Regions from separate parts of the Pseudomonas sp. ZL2 genome, predicted to be linked through region 2. Evidence: predicted binding sites of a transcription regulator. Region 2 holds the regulator's gene; the other holds the start of a gene.
What was found. The regulator FliA, encoded in region 2, starts transcription of late flagellar genes. The targets are predictions, from matches to a motif close to CTAAAGTTTNNNNNNNNNNNGCCGNTAA.
Positions count from the first base shown of each region.

Region 1: the regulator FliA is predicted to act here: its motif matches at 5,541-5,568, upstream of flgM (flagellar biosynthesis anti-sigma factor FlgM).

Region 1 is NZ_JBGOGX010000050.1:22,273-31,839, forward strand. It holds gene ABM562_RS23135 (3-methyl-2-oxobutanoate dehydrogenase (2-methylpropanoyl-transferring) subunit alpha) at 1-91, opposite strand, end outside; gene bkdR (Bkd operon transcriptional regulator BkdR) at 293-778, shown strand; gene ABM562_RS23145 (glutamine synthetase family protein) at 996-2,237, shown strand; gene ABM562_RS23150 (MFS transporter) at 2,409-3,746, shown strand; gene ABM562_RS23155 (flagellar brake protein) at 3,848-4,591, opposite strand; gene ABM562_RS23160 (flagella synthesis protein FlgN) at 4,673-5,140, opposite strand; gene flgM (flagellar biosynthesis anti-sigma factor FlgM) at 5,186-5,503, opposite strand; gene flgA (flagellar basal body P-ring formation chaperone FlgA) at 5,672-6,424, opposite strand; gene ABM562_RS23175 (chemotaxis protein CheV) at 6,494-7,423, shown strand; gene cheR (protein-glutamate O-methyltransferase CheR) at 7,476-8,303, shown strand; gene ABM562_RS23185 (autotransporter family protein) at 8,374-9,567, opposite strand, start outside.
Region 2 is NZ_JBGOGX010000051.1:14,333-23,899, reverse strand. It holds gene ABM562_RS23475 (ParA family protein) at 1-197, opposite strand, end outside; gene motD (flagellar motor protein MotD) at 243-1,130, opposite strand; gene ABM562_RS23465 (flagellar motor protein) at 1,134-1,874, opposite strand; gene ABM562_RS23460 (protein-glutamate methylesterase/protein-glutamine glutaminase) at 1,874-2,995, opposite strand; gene ABM562_RS23455 (chemotaxis protein CheA) at 3,040-5,268, opposite strand; gene ABM562_RS23450 (protein phosphatase CheZ) at 5,281-6,069, opposite strand; gene ABM562_RS23445 (chemotaxis response regulator CheY) at 6,089-6,463, opposite strand; gene fliA (RNA polymerase sigma factor FliA) at 6,567-7,307, opposite strand; gene fleN (flagellar synthesis regulator FleN) at 7,304-8,137, opposite strand; gene flhF (flagellar biosynthesis protein FlhF) at 8,258-9,567, opposite strand, start outside.

The sequences.
Region 1 (9,567 bases), on a different contig from region 2:
CGTTCAGACGCAGGTAGGAAAAATCGGTCTGGCAGCCTGGCCGGCCTGTAGGCTCGGGCACATGCAAACGCAGGGGGGCGTACTCGTTCATGCTTTTTTACGCTCGCTCTGTCTTGTGTTTTTGTTGAGCTTTGAAGCGGTCGCTACTGACACCCGGCTTGTGACCATGGAGTCAGTCTTGTCCTACATGATATTCCGGCGCCTGAAGAATATTTTTCTCAAGTTCGTTGCCTTTGCTTCGGCTTGCGGATAAACATTCCTTATAAAGACAAAAAACAGGTGATTTTCTCTCATGCGTAAACTGGATCGTACGGATATCGGCATTCTCAACAGCCTCCAGGAAAATGCCCGGATCACCAACGCCGAGCTGGCGCGCTCGGTGAACCTCTCGCCGACACCCTGCTTCAACCGGGTCAAGGCCATGGAAGAACTCGGGGTGATTCGCCAGCAGGTGACCTTGCTGGCGCCGGAGGTGCTGGGCCTGGATGTGAATGTGTTCATCCATGTCAGCCTGGAGAAGCAGGTCGAGCAATCCCTGCATCGTTTCGAGGAGGAAATTGCCGAGCGCCCGGAGGTCATGGAGTGCTACCTGATGACCGGCGACCCTGATTACCTGTTGCGCGTATTGCTGCCGAGCATCCAGGCCCTGGAGCGCTTTCTCGACTACCTGACGCGCTTGCCGGGGGTGGCCAATATCCGTTCGAGTTTTGCCCTGAAACAGGTGCGCTATAAAACCGCGCTGCCGCTGCCGGCCAATGGCCTGACCCTGCCAGGCTAGGCTGTGTAGAAAATTACGTTCATATCGTCCGTTTGGCGCTTGAAATTTCGAACGCCCGGTGCCTATGTTGTAACCGTCGCCGTTCCCGGCATGCGAAAACAACAAGGATAGAGTCATGACGACCAATGGCCAAAACTCACTCGCCGAGCGATTGACGGGCATTGATGAGATCGAGTGCATTACCCCGGACCTCAATGGAGTGCCGCGGGGCAAGGTGATGACCGCTGAAGGCTTTCTCGAAGGCCGCCGCCTCCAGATGGCCCGCGGCGTCCTGCTGCAATGCATCATGGGCGGTTACCCGGCGGCGCGCTTCTATGGCAGCGACGATGGCGACCTGGCGCTGGTGGCCGACCCGCAGCACATCTATCGCCTGCCCTGGAGTGATGAGCCGCGGGCCCTGGCGATTTGCGATGCGGTCGAGCTCAACGGCGAAAGCTCTGGACTGTCCAGTCGCGGCCTGCTCAAGGCGGTAATCGCTCGTTACGCCGCCCGTGGCTTGGCGCCGGTGGTGGCGACCGAGCTTGAGTTCTTTGTCTTCGCCCCCAACAGCGATCCCAACCAGCCGTTCCTGCCGCCGCTGGGCAAGGACGGTCGTCGTGAAGAGGGCCATTCGGCGTTCAGCGTCAGCTCCAACAATGGCCTGCGTCCGTTCTTCGCTGAGGTCTATCGCTGCATGGCCGCCCTGGGTCTGCCGCGCGATACTTTCATGCACGAGATGGGCGTCAGCCAGTTCGAGATCAACCTGCTGCACGGCGACCCGCTGCTGCTGGCCGACCAGACCCTGCTGTTCAAGCACCTGCTCAAGGAAGTTGCGCTCAAGCATGGCCTGACCGTGGTGTGCATGGCCAAGCCGTTGGCGCACACGCCGGGTAGCTCCATGCACATTCATCAGAGCGTGGTGGAGGTGGATGGCGGGCGTAATGTCTTCAGCGATGCCGAGGGCAAGCCGACGCCGACCTTCTATCACTTCATCGGCGGCCAGCAGGCCTGCATGGCGGATTTCACTGCCCTGTTCGCGCCGAACGTGAACTCCTACCAGCGCCTCTGCCACCCCTACGCCTCGCCCAACAATGCCTGCTGGTCCGAAGACAACCGCGCGGCCGGCTTGCGTATTCCGGCCAGTTCACCCGTGGCGCGACGGGTCGAGAACCGTCTGCCAGGCGCTGATACCAACCCGTACCTGGCGATTGCCGCAAGCCTGGCGGCCGGCCTGTACGGTATCGAACAGCAGCTTGAACCGGCGCCAGCAATCCAGGGCGAATTCGCGGTGCCGGATCATTTGAGCCTGCCATGTACCTTGCATGCGGCATTGGAGCGTCTGAAGCGTAGCGAGCTGGCGCGGGAACTGTTCGGCAAGGAGTTCATCGAAGGTTACATCGCCACCAAGACCCTGGAGTTGACCAGTTTCTTCGATGAGATCACCCCGTGGGAGCGTCGCGTACTGGCAGCTCAGGCGTAACCCGCGAGGCGTTTTTGACGCAGTGCTCGGACAATTCAAAAGCAGGTGGCAGACATTCTTCGATAAGCGTCTGCCACCTGTTTTTTTATGCCAGCCGCCTGCAACACGGTTTTTTTCACTTATGCTTTCAAGCAGTTTTTCCACCAGCTCAAGGAGCCGTTCGGGACGCTGATGCGACAGATCTGGAAGTCTTTTCGCGCGCTGTATTTCGCTGCGCTGATGATGTTGATCGGCTCCGGCTTGTTGAGTACCTACCTGGCCTTGCGCCTGGCGGCCGACCACGTCGACAGCCTCTGGGTCGGTGCGCTGATGGCCGCCAACTATTTCGGCCTGGCCCTGGGCGGCAAGATCGGCCACCGGCTGATTGCCCGGGTCGGGCATATCCGTGCCTATGCCACCTGCGCCGGGATCGTCGGCGCGGCGGTGCTCGGCCATGGCCTGGTCAGCTGGCTGCCGGCCTGGGTGGTGCTGCGGATCATCGTTGGTCTCGGCATGATGTGCCAATACATGGTCATTGAAAGCTGGCTCAACGAGCAGGCCGATGCCAAGCAGCGGGGCGCGGTGTTCAGCGGCTACATGATCGCTTCGTACCTGGGCCTGGTGCTCGGTCAGTTGATCCTGGTGGTGCATCCGCAACTGGGTCTTGAATTGCTGATGCTGGTGGCCATGTGCTTTGCCCTGTGCCTGGTGCCGGTGGCGCTCACTCGCCGGATTCACCCGGCGCCGCTCAGACCTGCGCCGATGGAGCCGCGCTTCTTTATCAAGCGTGTGCCGCAGTCGCTGAGTACGGTGCTCGGTGCCGGGCTCATTGTCGGTTCCTTCTATGGCCTGGCGCCTTTGTATGCGGCCAAGCAGGGGCTGAGTACCGAGCAGGTGGGTCTGTTCATGGGGTGCTGCATTTTCGCCGGGCTGCTGGTGCAGTGGCCGCTGGGTTGGTTGTCGGACCGCTACGACCGCGCGGTGCTGATTCGCAGCGTTGCGGTGGGCCTGGCGATTGTCGCCTTGCCGCTGGCGATCATGCCGGCCGTGCCGTTGGAGGTGCTGTTTGTCGCGGGCTTTGCGGTGTCGCTGCTGCAGTTCTGTTTGTACCCGCTGGCGGTGGCGTTTTCCAACGACCACGTCGAGGGCGAGCGACGGGTTTCGCTGACGGCAATGCTGCTGGTGACCTATGGCGTGGGGGCGAGTATCGGGCCATTGGTGGCCGGGGTGATGATGAAGCTGCTGGGCAACCAGATGCTCTATGCCTTCTTCGTATTCTTTGCTCTGGTGCTGGTCTGGCGGATCCGGCCGAAAGCGGTTACCGGTTTGCACCAGGTCGACGATGCGCCGCTGCATCACGTGGCAATGCCGGCGGCAGGTTCACCCTTGTCGGCAGCGCTGGACCCACGGGTTGACGAGCAGGTGGTGCAGGATCAGATGCAGACGCCGGTGGCAGCCGAGGATACCGAGGCGGAGGAGGGGGCTGAAGCTGAAGTTGTGGCTGAAGAGGTCAAACCGACGCAGGTGTGATGGAGTGGTCGGGGCCGCGTTGCGGCCCGTCGCCGGCAAGGCCGGCTCCCACGTATGCAGCGCACCTGTGGGAGCTGGCGTTGCCAGCGATGGGTTGCGACTCAGTAATCGTCTTTATCGAACCGCCGCGCTTCACGCTGCAGCTGATACACAAAGGTTTCCACCTTGCGCTGCATCTGCCCGTTGAGGTTGTGAAAGCGTACGCCGGCAAAAGTGGCATTGATACGCTCTTCGAAATGCAGATGGCGCAGCTCGACCTCGACCTGGGACAACCCCAGTGGTGCGCCGGTGGCGAACTTTTCGTAGACCTGGCCCAGTTGCAGGCGCTCTTCGACATTGCCTTCAAAGCGCAACTTGCAGCCAGTGGCGGAAATATCCAGCAGCTTGCCGCGCAAGGTGCCATTGCCCTTGAGCTTGTCGCCGTCGAGTGCCACATCCACCAGTTGGGTAAGCTTCAGCGCCGCGCGAAACGCATTGCGGCGCTGATGGTAGGCGACCTCGGTCGGCAGGGTGCCGCGGTAGCAGCGATGGCCGTCGGCTTCGACGATGCTCAGCGGGGTGTTGCACTCCCAGGCAATGCGCACGCCATCATGAAAGCCTTCAACGCGAAACGGTTCGCCATTTTGCAGGTAGCGTTCGCCGTCGCGAGGGATCATTTCATCAAGGGCCAGGCGGTTGCCTTCGCGGTCGACTTCAACGACATAGCTTTGAAAGCGCTGGCTGCGTTCGTGGAAGGTGATGATCAGCGGGTCATGGCTCTCTAGCAGCGACCGCAAGTTGGCGGCAATTTCCAAAGGGGTGGTGAGCACCTTCGGAGGCTGCGGAGCTTCTGCTTCATTGAACACGGTTAATCATTCTCCAGGCAAAATCGTCACACGCAAGTTACGGCATTTTGCCAGTATGTTCCGTGCCTTGATACAGGGGAATCAAGCCTGGCTCAGCGCCCGTGGCTTGGCGAGGGGAGAGGTGGCCCCACGGCTGTCGTAGAGCGACGGCGCTTCGCCGCCCATGAGGATTCTGATCTGGTTGGCGGTGGTGCTTTGCTGGAGCTGGATCGAGCGGCCATTGCGCTCGTTGACTGCCTGGCAGTCAGCCAGCAGTTGGCCCAGTACATCCAGTTGCTGCAACAGCAACTCGCCGAAGGATGACTCGCTGGCCAGTTGGGCGACGCCCTCGCGGTCCTGGGACAGGCCCAGGCCTGCAAGCAGCTCACTACGCTGGCGGCCATGCTGATCGAGGAGGATCACCAGCGACTGCTTGCGCGCCAGAATGTTTTCCAGCAGCGGCATGTCGCGGCCGTGCAGGGCTACATTCTCGGTCTGCAGTAATTCGAGCAGTTCTTGCGCTGGAGCAATATCGTTTTCGATCAGTTGCAGCAGAGTAGTGTCGTGCATGGCTGGCTCTTTGGTTCAAGCGTCCTGAAGTCAGCGCGCCGGGGGCTAGCGCTGGGCTTCGAAATTAAGCAGTTTGCTGGCGACGCGGTTGCTGTCGACCTGGTAGCTGCCGTCGGCGATAGCCTGTTTCAACTCGGCCACCCGGGCGCTGTTGACAATCGGCTGGTCGCGCAGCTTGTCGCTGACCTTTTGCAACTGCTGGGCCTCGTGGCTGAGGTGTACGGTTTCCCCGCTGGCGCTGTTCTCAACGACGCTGCCAGCCTTGGCCGAAGCGGTGCTGGCGGTGCTTTCCTGGCTGCTGCCGGTACGCACGCCGCCCGCAACGGACGGGGAGTTATTCAAACGACTGAAGTCGATGACCATGATCAGAAAACCTCTGGGTATTTGGACGCTTGCCTTGTTTTCGGCCAACCCGAAAGAAACTTTAGGCGCAAATGCTCAATGGCGTGCGCGGCCGGTTCGGGGCATCCAATGGGACACAGTTTAGGAAAAGCAGTTCCTGATCGCCAGCATTGTTGTTGATTCAAGTACCTACATGGCCACTTCCACCTGGCCCGGCCCGGTGACCCTGGCCTTGACCACCCGCTTGGAGTTGAGGTTGCGTACCCGGATCTGTTCGCTCAGGCCGCCCTTGCTCAACGCTTCGCCGGGCATGCGCACGGCCAGGCTGCCGCTGCGGGCGGTTATCACCACCTGGTCACCCTTGCGCACCACCTCGGCCTGTTCCAGATGCTGGGGGGTAAGGACCTGATCCATGACCGTTGGTCGGATAACCTTGAGCCCTACCGCCTGGTCGAGGCTGCCGAGAAAACCCTGGTTGAGCATGCCCACGTCGCGTTCACGCAGGGCCACGTCCTGTTCGCCGACGATGCTGTCGCGCTTGAGCGGGCGAACCACGGTCACCACATTGCGAAACAGACGTACCTGGGCGGGCACGAACACCGTCCACGGTGAACTGCCGTCGCAACGAACCCGCACGGTGACGCGGCCCATCGGCTGCGCCGGGCTCTCCAGCGCGGCGCCCAACTGCTGGTCGCACAGCGGCATGCGCAGGCGCGGATCGAGGTTGTTGACCTGGATCTCGTAGCGGCCTTCGGTCTGGCTGGTGGCCAGGTAATCTTCTACGGTGAATTCAAGAAACCCCTGGGTGACACCGATAAGCTGTTCAGGCAAGGTGAAAGCGTCAGCCAGAGTTCGAGCGCCAGGGGCCAGCAGGCACAGCGCAGCAAGGAAGCCGGGCAGGTGGCGGGTCAGGCGTCGGAAAAATGTCGTTTTCATGTTCATACGATTAAAAAAAGCAAAGCGCGTGCCGACTGGGTACGAAGCTCGAAGCGTTTGGTGAAGGAGTCTGGCATGGCTGGTGTAATGGATTCGGTGAACCAGCGCACGCAACTGGTAGGGCAGAACCGCCTGGAGCTGCTGTTGTTCCGTCTCAATGGCGAGCAGCTCTATGGCATCAACGTGTTCAAGGTGCGGGAAGTGCTGCAATGCCCGAACCTGACCGTAATGCCCAAGTCCAGCCCCGTCGTGCGCGGTGTCGCGAATATTCGTGGGGCAACCATCCCGATCCTCGATCTGGCGATGGCGACCGGAATGCCCGGTCTGAGTGAAGAAACCAGCAAGAGTTTCGTCATCATCACCGAGTACAACACCAAGACCCAGGGGTTTTTGGTGCATTCGGTGGAGCGCATCGTCAACATGAACTGGGAGGAGATCCATCCGCCACCCAAGGGCACCGGGCGCGATCACTACCTGACGGCGGTGACCCGGGTCGACAACAAGATGGTCGAGATCATCGACGTGGAGAAAATCCTCGCCGAAGTGGCACCGACCTCCGAGGCGATTTCCGCCGGTGTGGTGGATGCCGAGGTACAGGACAAGGCGGTGATGCTGCGGGTGCTGACAGTCGATGACTCGTCGGTGGCGCGCAAGCAGGTCAGCCGTTGCCTGCAGACCGTCGGCGTCGAGGTGGTGGCGCTCAACGACGGCCGTCAGGCGCTCGACTACCTGCGCAAGCTGGTCGACGAGGGCAAACGGCCGGAAGAAGAATTCCTGATGATGATCTCCGACATCGAGATGCCGGAGATGGACGGCTACACCCTGACGGCCGAGATCCGCAGCGACCCGCGCATGCAAAAGTTGCACATCATCCTGCATACTTCGCTTTCCGGGGTGTTCAACCAGGCGATGGTCAAGAAGGTCGGTGCCGATGACTTCCTGGCCAAGTTCCGCCCGGACGACCTCGCCCAGCGCGTTGTTGATCGGATCAAGGCCACGCACTAACGGCCAGGAGCGTTCGCTCCTGGCGGTACATACGATTTAAGAGGCGGCATCATTGTCTACGGGTAATTTGGATTTCGAACAGTTCCGGGTCTTCCTGGAAAAAGCCTGTGGCATCCTGCTGGGCGAAAATAAGCAATACCTGGTCTCCAGCCGTCTCAACAAGCTGATGGAGCAGCAGGGCATCAAGTCCCTGGGCGAACTGGTGCAGCGTATCCAGAGCCAGCCGCGCAGTGGTTTGCGCGAGCAGGTGGTCGATGCCATGACCACCAACGAGACCCTCTGGTTTCGCGACACCTATCCATTCGAGGTGCTGAAGAACAAGGTGTTGCCCGAGCAGATCAAGGCCAACCCCGGACAGCGCCTGCGCATCTGGTCGGCGGCCTGCTCGTCGGGGCAGGAGCCGTACTCGATCTCCATGGCTATCGACGAGTTCGAGCGCAGCAACATTGGCCAGTTGAAGATGGGTGCGCAGATCGTTGCCACCGACCTGTCCGGCTCGATGCTGAACAACTGCAAGACCGGCGAATACGACAGCCTGGCGATTGCCCGCGGCCTGTCCCAGGAGCGCCTGCAACGTTACTTCGACGTCAAGGCGCCGGGGCGCTGGGCGGTCAAGGCGCCGATTCGCAGCCGTGTCGAGTTCCGCTCGTTCAACCTGCTCGACAGCTATGCGAGCCTGGGCAAGTTCGACATCGTGTTCTGCCGCAACGTGCTGATCTACTTCTCGGCCCAGGTCAAGAAGGACATCCTGCTGCGCATTCACGGCACGCTCAAGCCGGGCGGATACCTGTTCCTGGGCGCGTCCGAAGCGCTCAACGGTTTGCCGGATCATTACCAGATGGTCCAGTGCAGCCCGGGGATCATTTACCAGGCCAAGTAAGCGACGGTTCATGCATGCAGCAAGGCCGGCATCGCCATCAGTGGGTGCCGGCCTTGTTTGTGTCTGCAGGTCAGAATTGATAGCGCAGGGTGGCTGATAGCAAATTGGCGTCGAAGCCGGACTTGCCGTAGTAGTCGTAATCGAGTCCCAGGCTGGCTGCGCCAAGGTGGTAGTCAACGCCGATGCCAGCTTCGTAGCTGTCCCGGGCGACAGCTGCGCCATGACTGGCAAAGGTGCTGCTGCCCAGTGCGAAGCTGGATGTGGTGCGTGCCTGGTCAGCGGCGAAATCATGGTAGGCCATCAGGCGGGCGTGGGGTTCGAGTGTTCCGCTGCCGACTGCGTGGCGGCTGGCGGCGCGCAGGCCGGCACCCAGTTCGATGGCTTCGTATCGTTGGTCGTCGACCTTCAGTGCCGCGGCGGACCCTTTCTCGCGATAGCTGTCGAGTGTGACCAGGCTGTAACGGGCCGTCAGGCGCGGCTCGACCAGCACGTGCGGAGTAATGCGGTAGGTGTAGCCAGCTGTCAGGTTCAAGCCCAGCAGGTCGCTGTCGTAATCGGATTTGGCGCGGCTGCCGGCGATGTCTCGCTTGCTCTGGTTGCTGTTCAGGCCATAGGTCAGGCTGGCGTCGACAAAGTAGTTGTCCTGGGTGAAGCCGCCGTACAGGGTGAAAGCTTGGCTGTCGACTTCGCTGGCGTTGCGATTGCTGCCGTTCAAGGTGGTGGTGATGTAGCTGTAGGTCAGGCCGGCTGTCAGTTGCTCGTTGATCCTGGTGTCGGCACCAATGGCAATGCCTCGGCTGTAGGCGTTGTAACCCTGGATGCTGTCACGGCGGCTTTGTGCGGCATCGTTGTACAGGCCTTGTATCCATAGCCCGGATGGCTGTGAGTCCTGCTCGCGCAGTTGAGCGCTGCGCCGGTTGGCTGCCTCGCTGTTCAGGCGCTGGCTGGTCATTGCTGCCTGGGTGGCGCCGCCATTGATCTCTGGGGTCAGTTGGCTGGCCAGTTGGGCCAGTTCGCGCTCGTCGCTGTTGGCGAATGCCTGCAGTAACGGGTTGCTGGCCTCGAGAGTTGCCAGCACTCGGTCGCTGGTAAAAGCGTTGAGTGCTGCGCGTGTGTTGCTGGTGGCGCCTTGGCGCAGCAACATCTGGTCTATCGCGTCCTGGCCTTTGCCGGTGACCGTTGCCTGGATGCTGTGCTCGTCGAAACTGTAACTGTCGACGCTCAGCAGGGCGGAACTGCTGACAACGTCCAGGGTGTTGTTGGC
Region 2 (9,567 bases):
TTGTGCAGGAACAGGTCGTAGCAGCTGTGCTCCAGCGCATCGGGGTTATGCCCGAAATAGCTGGTCATCGACCCGTGCGGGTCGAGGTCGACGACAACCACGCGCTTGCCCGCCTCGGCCAGCAGGCCGGCCAGGGCGATGGACGTGGTGGTCTTGCCGACTCCACCTTTTTGATTGGCTACTGCCCAGACTCTCATTGCGTTGCTTCCTCCCGGTACGGCAGCCTGCCCTGCCGGGATCGGTTATAGGGTCGGTGACGGGGAATTGACGCGTTTGTCGCCCACCGTCGGTGCTACCGCAGCCGGTGCAGTTTGTGTGCCAGCCCGCTTCATGGCCGCATCCGGAGTGGCATTGGCGCTGCCAGTACCGGTCAGGCTGCGGCGTACTTCCAGGTTGCGCGAGATCACCAGCACCACCCGTCGGTTGCGCGCGCGACCTTCAGCGGTGTCATTGCCGGCGATCGGCTGAAACTCGCCATAGCCGACCGAGGCCATGCGCGCCGGATTCACTCCTTCCATCGCCAACAGGCGGACGATGCTCGCCGCCCGCGCCGACGACAGCTCCCAGTTGGTCGGGTACTGCGCCGTGCGGATCGGCAGGTCATCGGTAAAGCCTTCGACATGCACCGGGTTGGCGAACGGCCTGAGGATATTGGCCACCTTCTCGATGATGTTGAACGCCACATCGCTAGGCATGGCGTCGCCGCTGCCGAACAACAGCGAGGAATTGAGTTCGATCTCGACCCACAGCTCGTTGCCGCGCACGGTCATCTGGTCGGACTTGATCAGGTCGCCGAAGGCGTCGCGTACGTCATCGGTGATGGTCTTCAACGGGTCGCTGCTGGTTTGTGCCAGGCCTGCGTCGACCTGTTCACTGTCCTTGATCAACGGCTCGGCCGGCTTGACGCTGAGCGGGCGCTCGTCGCCGATGGGGATCGGCTTCATGCTCCGCTCGGGGTCGTTGAACACGCCGATCAGGGCCTGGGAAATGACCTTGTACTTGCCCTCGTTGATCGAGGAGATCGAATACATGACCACGAAGAAGGCGAACAGCAAGGTGATGAAGTCGGCGTAGGACACCAGCCAGCGTTCGTGGTTTTCATGCTCTTCGGGTTGTCGACGGCGCGCCATGTGTTACTCCATGAAGCCCTGAAGCTTCAGCTCGATCGAGCGCGGGTTTTCGCCCTCGGCGATCGACAGCAAACCTTCCAGGAGCATTTCCCGGTAGCGCGATTGACGCAGGGCCAGGGCTTTGAGCTTGTTGGCGATCGGCAGCAGGATCAGGTTGGCACTGGCCACGCCATAGATCGTGGCGACGAACGCCACGGCAATGCCGCTACCCAATTGCGACGGATCGGCCAGGTTGCCCATCACATGGATCAGGCCCATCACCGCACCGATGATACCGATGGTCGGCGCATAGCCGCCCATGCTCTCGAACACCTTGGCGGCCTGCACATCACGGCTTTCCTGGGTGTAGAAATCCACCTCGAGGATGCTGCGGATGGCTTCGGGTTCGGCGCCGTCGACCAGCAACTGCAGGCCTTTGCGCGCATACGGGTCCGGCTCGGCATCGGCGACCCCTTCAAGGCCCAGCAGGCCTTCCTTGCGCGCGGTCAGCGACCAGTTGACTACCCGGTCGATACCGCCGGCCAGGTCGATCCGTGGCGGGAAGAGGATCCAGCGCACGATCTGCAGCGCGCGCTTGAAGGCGCTCATGGGCGACTGCAGCAAAGCTGCCGCCAGGGTACCGCCAATTACGATCAGCGCCGCCGGGCCATTGAGCAGCGCCGACAGGTGACCGCCCTCGAGGTAGTTGCCGCCGACGATGGCGACAAACGCCAGGATGATCCCGATAAGGCTCAAGACATCCATCAGACGCAGGCCTCGACCAGGTGCTTGCCGATCTCGTCCAGGCCGTAGACGGCGTCGGCCAGGTTGGCTTTGACGATGGCCATGGGCATGCCGTAGATCACGCAGCTGGCTTCATCCTGGGCCCACACCGTGCTGCCGCCCTGCTTGAGCAGGCGTGCGCCTTCCCGACCGTCGGCGCCCATGCCGGTGAGCACCACCGAGAGCACCTTGTCGCCATAGGACTTGGCCGCCGAGCCGAAAGTGATGTCCACGCACGGCTTGTAGTTCAGGCGCTCATCGCCCGGCAGGATCTTCACCGTGCCGCGGCCGTCGACCATCATCTGCTTGCCGCCAGGGGCCAGCAGGGCCAGGCCCGGGCGCAGCATGTCGCCGTCTTCGGCTTCCTTGACGCTGATCTTGCACAGTTTGTCGAGGCGCTCGGCAAAAGCCTTGGTGAACGCCGCCGGCATGTGCTGGATCAGCACGATCGGCGCCGGAAAGCTGGCCGGCAACTGGGTCAGGACCCGCTGCAGGGCAACCGGGCCGCCGGTGGAAGTGCCGATGGCGACCAGCTTGTACGGCTTGCGCTTGGGCGCAGGCGACGTGCTGGCTGCCGCTGCGCTGGTACGTACCGGGGCTGCGGCGCGCGGCGCGGGCGTGCTGCCCAGGCTGCTGACGCTTGGCTGCGCGGCCGGCGCCGGAGCCGGGGTTGGCGCCGGGCTTGCGTAGGCACTGAAACGACGGTTGCTACGGGAAATGGTATGGACCTTTTCGCACAGCAACTGCTTGACCTTCTCCGGGTTGCGCGAGATGTCTTCGAAGTTCTTCGGCAGGTAATCGACCGCACCGGCATCCAGGGCATCGAGGGTGACGCGCGCGCCTTCGTGAGTCAGCGAGGAGAACATCAGCACCGGGGTCGGGCAACGCTGCATGATGTGACGCACGGCGGTGATGCCATCCATCATGGGCATTTCGTAGTCCATGGTGATGACATCGGGCTTGAGCGACAGCGCTTGGTCGATCGCTTCCTTGCCGTTGGTCGCGGTACCGACGACCTGGATAGTCGGGTCCGCTGAAAGAATTTCCGAGACACGGCGGCGGAAGAAACCGGAATCATCCACCACCAGGACCTTGACTGCCATAAACACTCCATTAGGGGGCGCGGCGTAACGCCGCGCCACCAGAATCAAATACGCCGGGCGGCGTAACGCTTGAGCATGCTCGGTACGTCGAGGATCAGCGCAATGCGCCCGTCACCGGTGATGGTGGCGCCCGACATGCCCGGGGTGCCCTGGAGCATCTTGCCCAGCGGCTTGATGACCACTTCTTCCTGGCCTACCAGTTGATCGACGACGAAGCCGATCCGCTGGGTACCGACCGAAAGGATCACCACATGGCCTTCGCGCTGCTCTTCATGAGCGGCGGAGCTGACCAGCCAGCGCTTGAGGTAGAACAGCGGCAAGGCCTTGTCACGCACGATCACCACTTCCTGGCCGTCGACCACGTTGGTGCGCGACAGGTCGAGGTGGAAAATCTCGTTGACGTTGACCAGCGGGAAGGCGAACGCCTGGTTGCCAAGCATGACCATCAGGGTCGGCATGATCGCCAGGGTCAGTGGCACCTTGATGACGATCTTCGAGCCCAGGCCCTTGGTCGAGTAGATGTTGATCGAGCCGTTGAGCTGGGAAATCTTGGTTTTCACCACGTCCATACCCACGCCACGCCCGGACACATCGGAAATCTCGGTCTTGGTCGAGAAGCCCGGGGCGAAGATCAGGTTGTAGCACTCGGTCTCGCTCAGGCGATCGGCCGCGTCCTTGTCCATCACTCCGCGCTTGACCGCGATGGCGCGCAACACGTCGGCGTCCATGCCCTTGCCGTCATCGGAGATCGACAGCAGGATATGGTCGCCTTCCTGTTCGGCCGAGAGCACCACCTTGCCGCCACGGGACTTGCCCGAGGCCTCGCGCTCTTCCGGGGTCTCGACACCATGGTCGACGGCGTTGCGCACCAAGTGCACCAGCGGGTCGGCCAGGGCTTCGACCAGGTTCTTGTCGAGGTCGGTCTCTTCACCGACCAGTTCCAGGTTGATTTCTTTCTTCAGCTGCCGGGCCAGGTCGCGAACCAGGCGCGGGAAGCGCCCGAAGACCTTCTTGATCGGCTGCATGCGGGTTTTCATCACCGCGGTCTGCAGGTCGGCCGTCACCACGTCGAGGTTCGACACAGCCTTGGACATGGCCTCATCGCCACTGTTCAGGCCCAGGCGCACCAGGCGGTTACGCACCAGCACCAGCTCGCCGACCATGTTCATGATCTCGTCGAGACGTGCGGTATCGACCCGTACGGTGGTCTCGGTTTCGCTGGCCGGGTGCTTCTCGGCAGCCGGTGCGGCCTGGCGCGCAGGCGCCGCTGCCGCAGCCTTTGCCGCCGGGGCGGGCGCGGCGGCAGGAGCAGCGGCCTTGGCGGCAGGTGCCGGCGCAGGCTTGACCGCAGCTTTGGCTGGCGCTGCGGTGGCGGCAGGCGCTGCAGTGACAACGGCATCCGGGACGAACTTGCCCTTGCCGTGCAGCTCGTCGAGCAGCGCTTCGAACTCGTGCTCGGAGATATGATCGCCGCCTGCCGCAGGCGCAACGGCCTCGGCAGGTGCACTCGCGGCGCCCGGCAGTGCATCGACGGCAAAGTTACCCTTGCCGTGCAACTGATCGAGCAGTGCTTCGAACTCATCGTCGGTGATGTCACCACTGGCGTCACCGCCTGCGGCGGCTGCAACGGGCGCTTCAGCTGCGGCACCGAGGCTGTCGGCGGCGAACTGGCCCTTGCCGTGCAACTGGTCGAGCAGCGACTCGAACTCGGCGTCGGTGATTTCGTCACTGGCCGGCTCGGTCACCTGGGCCTCGGCTTCGGCCTTGACCGCATTGAGCGAATCGAGCAGCTGTTCGAATTCGGTATCGGTGATATCCGCTTCGGCCTCGGCCGCTGGCGTTTCAACCACCTCCGGTTCAGGTGCAGCAACCTCGTCTTCCCCGGCAGGCTCGGCCAGGCGCGACAGCGCCGCCAGCAGCTCAGGGGTGGCCGGGGTGATATCGGTGCGCTCGCGCACCTGGCCGAACATGCTGTTGACCGTGTCCAGGGCTTCCAGGACCACGTCCATCAGTTCGGCATCAACGCGCCGGGCACCCTTGCGCAGGATGTCGAACACGTTTTCGGCGATATGGCAGCACTCCACCAGCTCGTTGAGCTGGAGGAAGCCGGCGCCCCCTTTTACAGTGTGAAAACCGCGAAAAATTGCATTGAGCAAATCGGCATCATCCGGACGGCTTTCCAGCTCGACCAGTTGCTCGGACAGTTGCTCAAGAATTTCGCCGGCTTCTACCAGGAAATCCTGAAGGATTTCTTCATCGGCGCCGAAGCTCATTAAACGTGCTCCCTAAAAACCCAGACTGGACAGCAGATCGTCGACATCGTCCTGACCGGACACGACGTCTTCACGCTTATCGGCATGAATCTGCGGACCTTCACCCCGAGTCGGATGTTTTTCTTGATCTTTTTCAGCGCGCAGCTGCTGGTGGTCATGTTCGATACCGGCAAAGCGGTCGACCTGGCTTGCCATCAGCACGAGCTTGAGCAGATTGCTTTCTACTTCGGTAACCAGCGTCGTGACGCGCTTGATCACCTGGCCGGTCAGGTCTTGGTAGTCCTGAGCCAGAAGGATGTCATTGAGGTGCCCGGCGACCTTGCGGCTGCCCTCCTCGCTGCGTGTCAGGAAACTGTCGACACGCTTGGCCAGCTCACGGAATTCCGGTGCCGCCACTTCGCGGCGCATGAAACGCTGCCAGTCGACGCTCAACGCCTTGGCCTCGTCGCTCAATTCATTGAGTACCGGCGTGCTGGCTTCGACCAGGTCCATGGTGCGGTTGGCCGCGCCCTCGGTCAGCTTGACCACGTAGGACAGGCGTTCGGTGGCATCGGTAATCTGCGACACTTCCTCGGCCTGCGGCATGTGCGGGTCGATCTGGAAGCTGACGATCGCGCTGTGCAACTCGCGGGTGAGTTTGCCGACTTCCTGGTACAGGCCTAGGTCACGGGTCTGGTTCAGCTGATGGATCAGTTGCACCGCATCGCCGAACTTGCCTCGTTCCAGGCTGTCGACCAGTTCCTTGGCGTGTTTCTTGAGTGTCGACTCAAACTCGCCCAAGGATGATTGTGTTTGCTCCATAGCGCCCCCGTGGCGTACCTCAGCTATTGACGCGCTCGAAGATCTTTTCGATCTTTTCTTTCAGCACCTGGGCGGTAAATGGCTTGACCACGTAGCCGTTGACCCCGGCCTGGGCAGCTTCGATGATCTGCTCGCGCTTGGCTTCGGCAGTCACCATCAGCACCGGCAGGTGTTTCAGGCGCTCGTCGGCACGCACTTTGCGCAGCAGGTCGATACCGGACATGCCGGGCATGTTCCAGTCGGTCACCAAAAAGTCGAAATGACCGCTTTCAAGCATTGGCAGCGCGGTGTTGCCGTCGTCGGCTTCCTGGGTGTTGGTAAAGCCCAGATCACGCAACAGGTTCTTGATGATCCGCCGCATCGTCGAAAAGTCGTCCACGATGAGGATTTTCATGTCTTTGTTCAATTAGACCTCCAAGCAGTCTTTAACGCGTTCAGCGCGGAACGCGCATTCAATCAATTCGGCATTACATTTCACGACTGCATCGAACCGGTGTTCAACGCGCCCGCCATTCCCCCAGGCGACCACGCAAACGTGCCGCGCACTGGCTGTGCAACTGGCTGACACGCGACTCACTCACCCCCAGGACCTCACCGATCTCCTTGAGGTTGAGTTCTTCGTCGTAGTACAGCGCCAGGACCAGACGCTCGCGTTCCGGCAGGTTGGCGATGGCATCGGCCAAGGCTGCCTGAAAACGCTCGTCTTCCAGATCGCGCGAAGGCTCGAGCTGGGCACTGGCACCGTCCTCGTGCAGCCCTTCATGTTCGCCGTCCTGCAGCAGGTCGTCGAAACTGAACAGGCGGCTGCCGAGGGTGTCATTCAAAATCCCGTAATAATCATCGAGACTCAATTGAAGTTCGGCAGCAACCTCGTGATCTTTAGCGTCACGGCCGGTTTTTGCTTCAATTGCTCGAATCGCGTCACTGACCATGCGGGTATTGCGGTGTACCGAACGCGGCGCCCAGTCGCCCTTGCGCACTTCATCGAGCATGGCGCCGCGGATGCGGATACCGGCATAGGTCTCGAAGCTCGCACCCTTGCTCGCGTCGTACTTGTTGGAGACTTCGAGCAGGCCGATCATTCCGGCCTGGATCAGGTCCTCCACCTGCACACTGGCCGGCAAACGCGCCAGCAAGTGGTAGGCGATGCGCTTGACCAGCGGCGCATAACGCTCGATCAACTCGTACTGGGCATCACGCGAGGCCTTGCTGTACATCCGATAACCGCTGGCGTTCATAGCACCGGACCCGCGCTCGTCGGTTGCACCAGGCGCTCGACAAAAAACTCCAGGTGACCCCGTGGGTTGGCAGGCAGCGGCCAGGTATCGACCTTCTGGGCAATGGCCTTGAATGCCAGCGCGCACTTGGAACGCGGAAAGGCTTCATAGACCGCTCGCTGCTTCTGCACCGCCTTGCGCACACATTCGTCGTAAGGCACCGCACCGACGTATTGTAAGGCGACATCGAGGAAGCGATCAGTGACCTTGGTCAACTTGGCGAACAGGTTGCGCCCTTCCTGAGGGCTCTGGGCCATGTTCGCCAGGACGCGAAAGCGGTTCATGCCGTAATCGCGGTTGAGCAACTTGATCAGCGCGTAGGCGTCGGTGATCGAGGTGGGCTCGTCGCACACCACCAGCAGCACTTCCTGGGCGGCGCGGACAAAACTGACTACCGAGTCACCGATACCCGCAGCGGTGTCGATCACCAGCACATCGAGGTTGTCGCCGATCTCGCTGAAAGCCTGGATCAGGCCGGCGTGCTGGGCTGGAGCCAGGTGCACCATGCTTTGCGTGCCCGAGGCCGCCGGCACGATGCGCACACCACCGGGGCCTTGCAGCAGCACATCGCGCAGCTCGCAACGGCCCTCGATGACGTCGGCCAGGGTGCGCTTGGGCGTCAGGCCCAGCAGCACGTCAACGTTGGCCAGGCCCAGATCGGCGTCCAGCAGCATGACCCGACGGCCAAGCTCAGCCAGCGCCAATGACAGGTTCACTGACACGTTAGTCTTGCCAACGCCACCTTTGCCGCCGGTCACGGCGATCACCTGTACGGGATGCATGCTACCCATGTTTGTTCTTTACCTTGTCTTACTTAGACCGAGGCCACATGACTGGGCTGCGCTTTCAACACCTGAAAAATGCCTGGCAGACCATTGATGTAGGTACTTTGCAACGTATTCAAGTTCACCTCAGCCCACGCGTTTGCCGGAGCTGTGGTAGAGATCAGCGAACATGTCGGCCATGGCCTCTTCGCTGGGCTCGTCCTGCACCTGCACGCTCACTGCGCGGCTGACCAACTGGTGCCGGCGCGGCAGATGCAGGTCGTCAGGAATGCGCGGGCCATCGGTAAGATAGGCCACCGGCAGTTCGTGACTGATTGCCAGGCTCAACACCTCGCCGAGGCTGGCGGTTTCATCTAGCTTGGTCAGGATGCAACCGGCCAGACCACAACGTTTGTAGCTGTGATAGGCGGCGGTGAGCACCTGCTTCTGGCTGGTGGTTGCCAGCACCAGGTAATTCTTGGCCTGAATCCCGCGCCCGGCAAGGGTTTCCAGTTGCATGCGCAGCGCCGGGTCGCTGGCCTGCAGGCCGGCGGTATCGATCAGCACCACGCGCTTGCGCAGCAGCGGGTCGAGGGCCTGGGCCAACGACTGGCCCGGGTCTACGTGAGTAACCGACACGTTGAGGATCCGCCCCAGGGTCTTGAGCTGCTCCTGGGCGCCGATACGGAAGCTGTCCATGCTCACCAGGGCCAGGTTCTGTGCGCCGTACTTGAGCACGTAACGCGCGGCGAGCTTGGCCAGGGTGGTGGTCTTGCCCATGCCTGCCGGACCGACCATGGCAATGACACCGCCTTCTTCAATCGGTTCGATTTCCGGCACCTGAATCATGCGCGCAAGATGCGCCAGGAGCATGCGCCAGGCATGGCGTGGCTCTTCGATTTCGGTGGTCAGGTCAAGCAGCTCACGGGCAATCGGACCAGACAGGCCGATGCGCTGCAGGCGGCGCCAGAGGTTGGCCTGCTGCGGCTTGTTGCCCTGCAGCTGGCTCCAGGCCAGCGAGCCGAGCTGGACTTCGAGCAGCTCACGCAGCCCCGACAGTTCCGAGCGCATCGAGTCGAACAGGCGCGGATCAATGGGTGCGGCGGCCGGCGCAGCAGTCGTCACCGGCGCTTCGACCTGCGGATCGACCAGCGGCTCGGAGGCGGTCAGCGGCAGGCCGGCAAACAGCTGGCGGTTGGCGTCTTCGCTGTCGCTGCGGCTGCTCAGTTCGGCCTGCGCGGTGACGATGCGCGACTGGGTCTTGCGCAGCTCGTCTTCGAGCTCGACATTCGGCACCCGCGGCGCCAGGGCGGACAGCTTGTAGTCCAGCGCAGCCGTCAGCTCGACACCACCAGCAATCCGGCGATTACCGATGATGGCGGCCTCGGCCCCCAGCTCATCGCGAACCAGCTTCATGGCCTGACGCATATCGGCGGCGAAAAAACGCTTAACTTGCA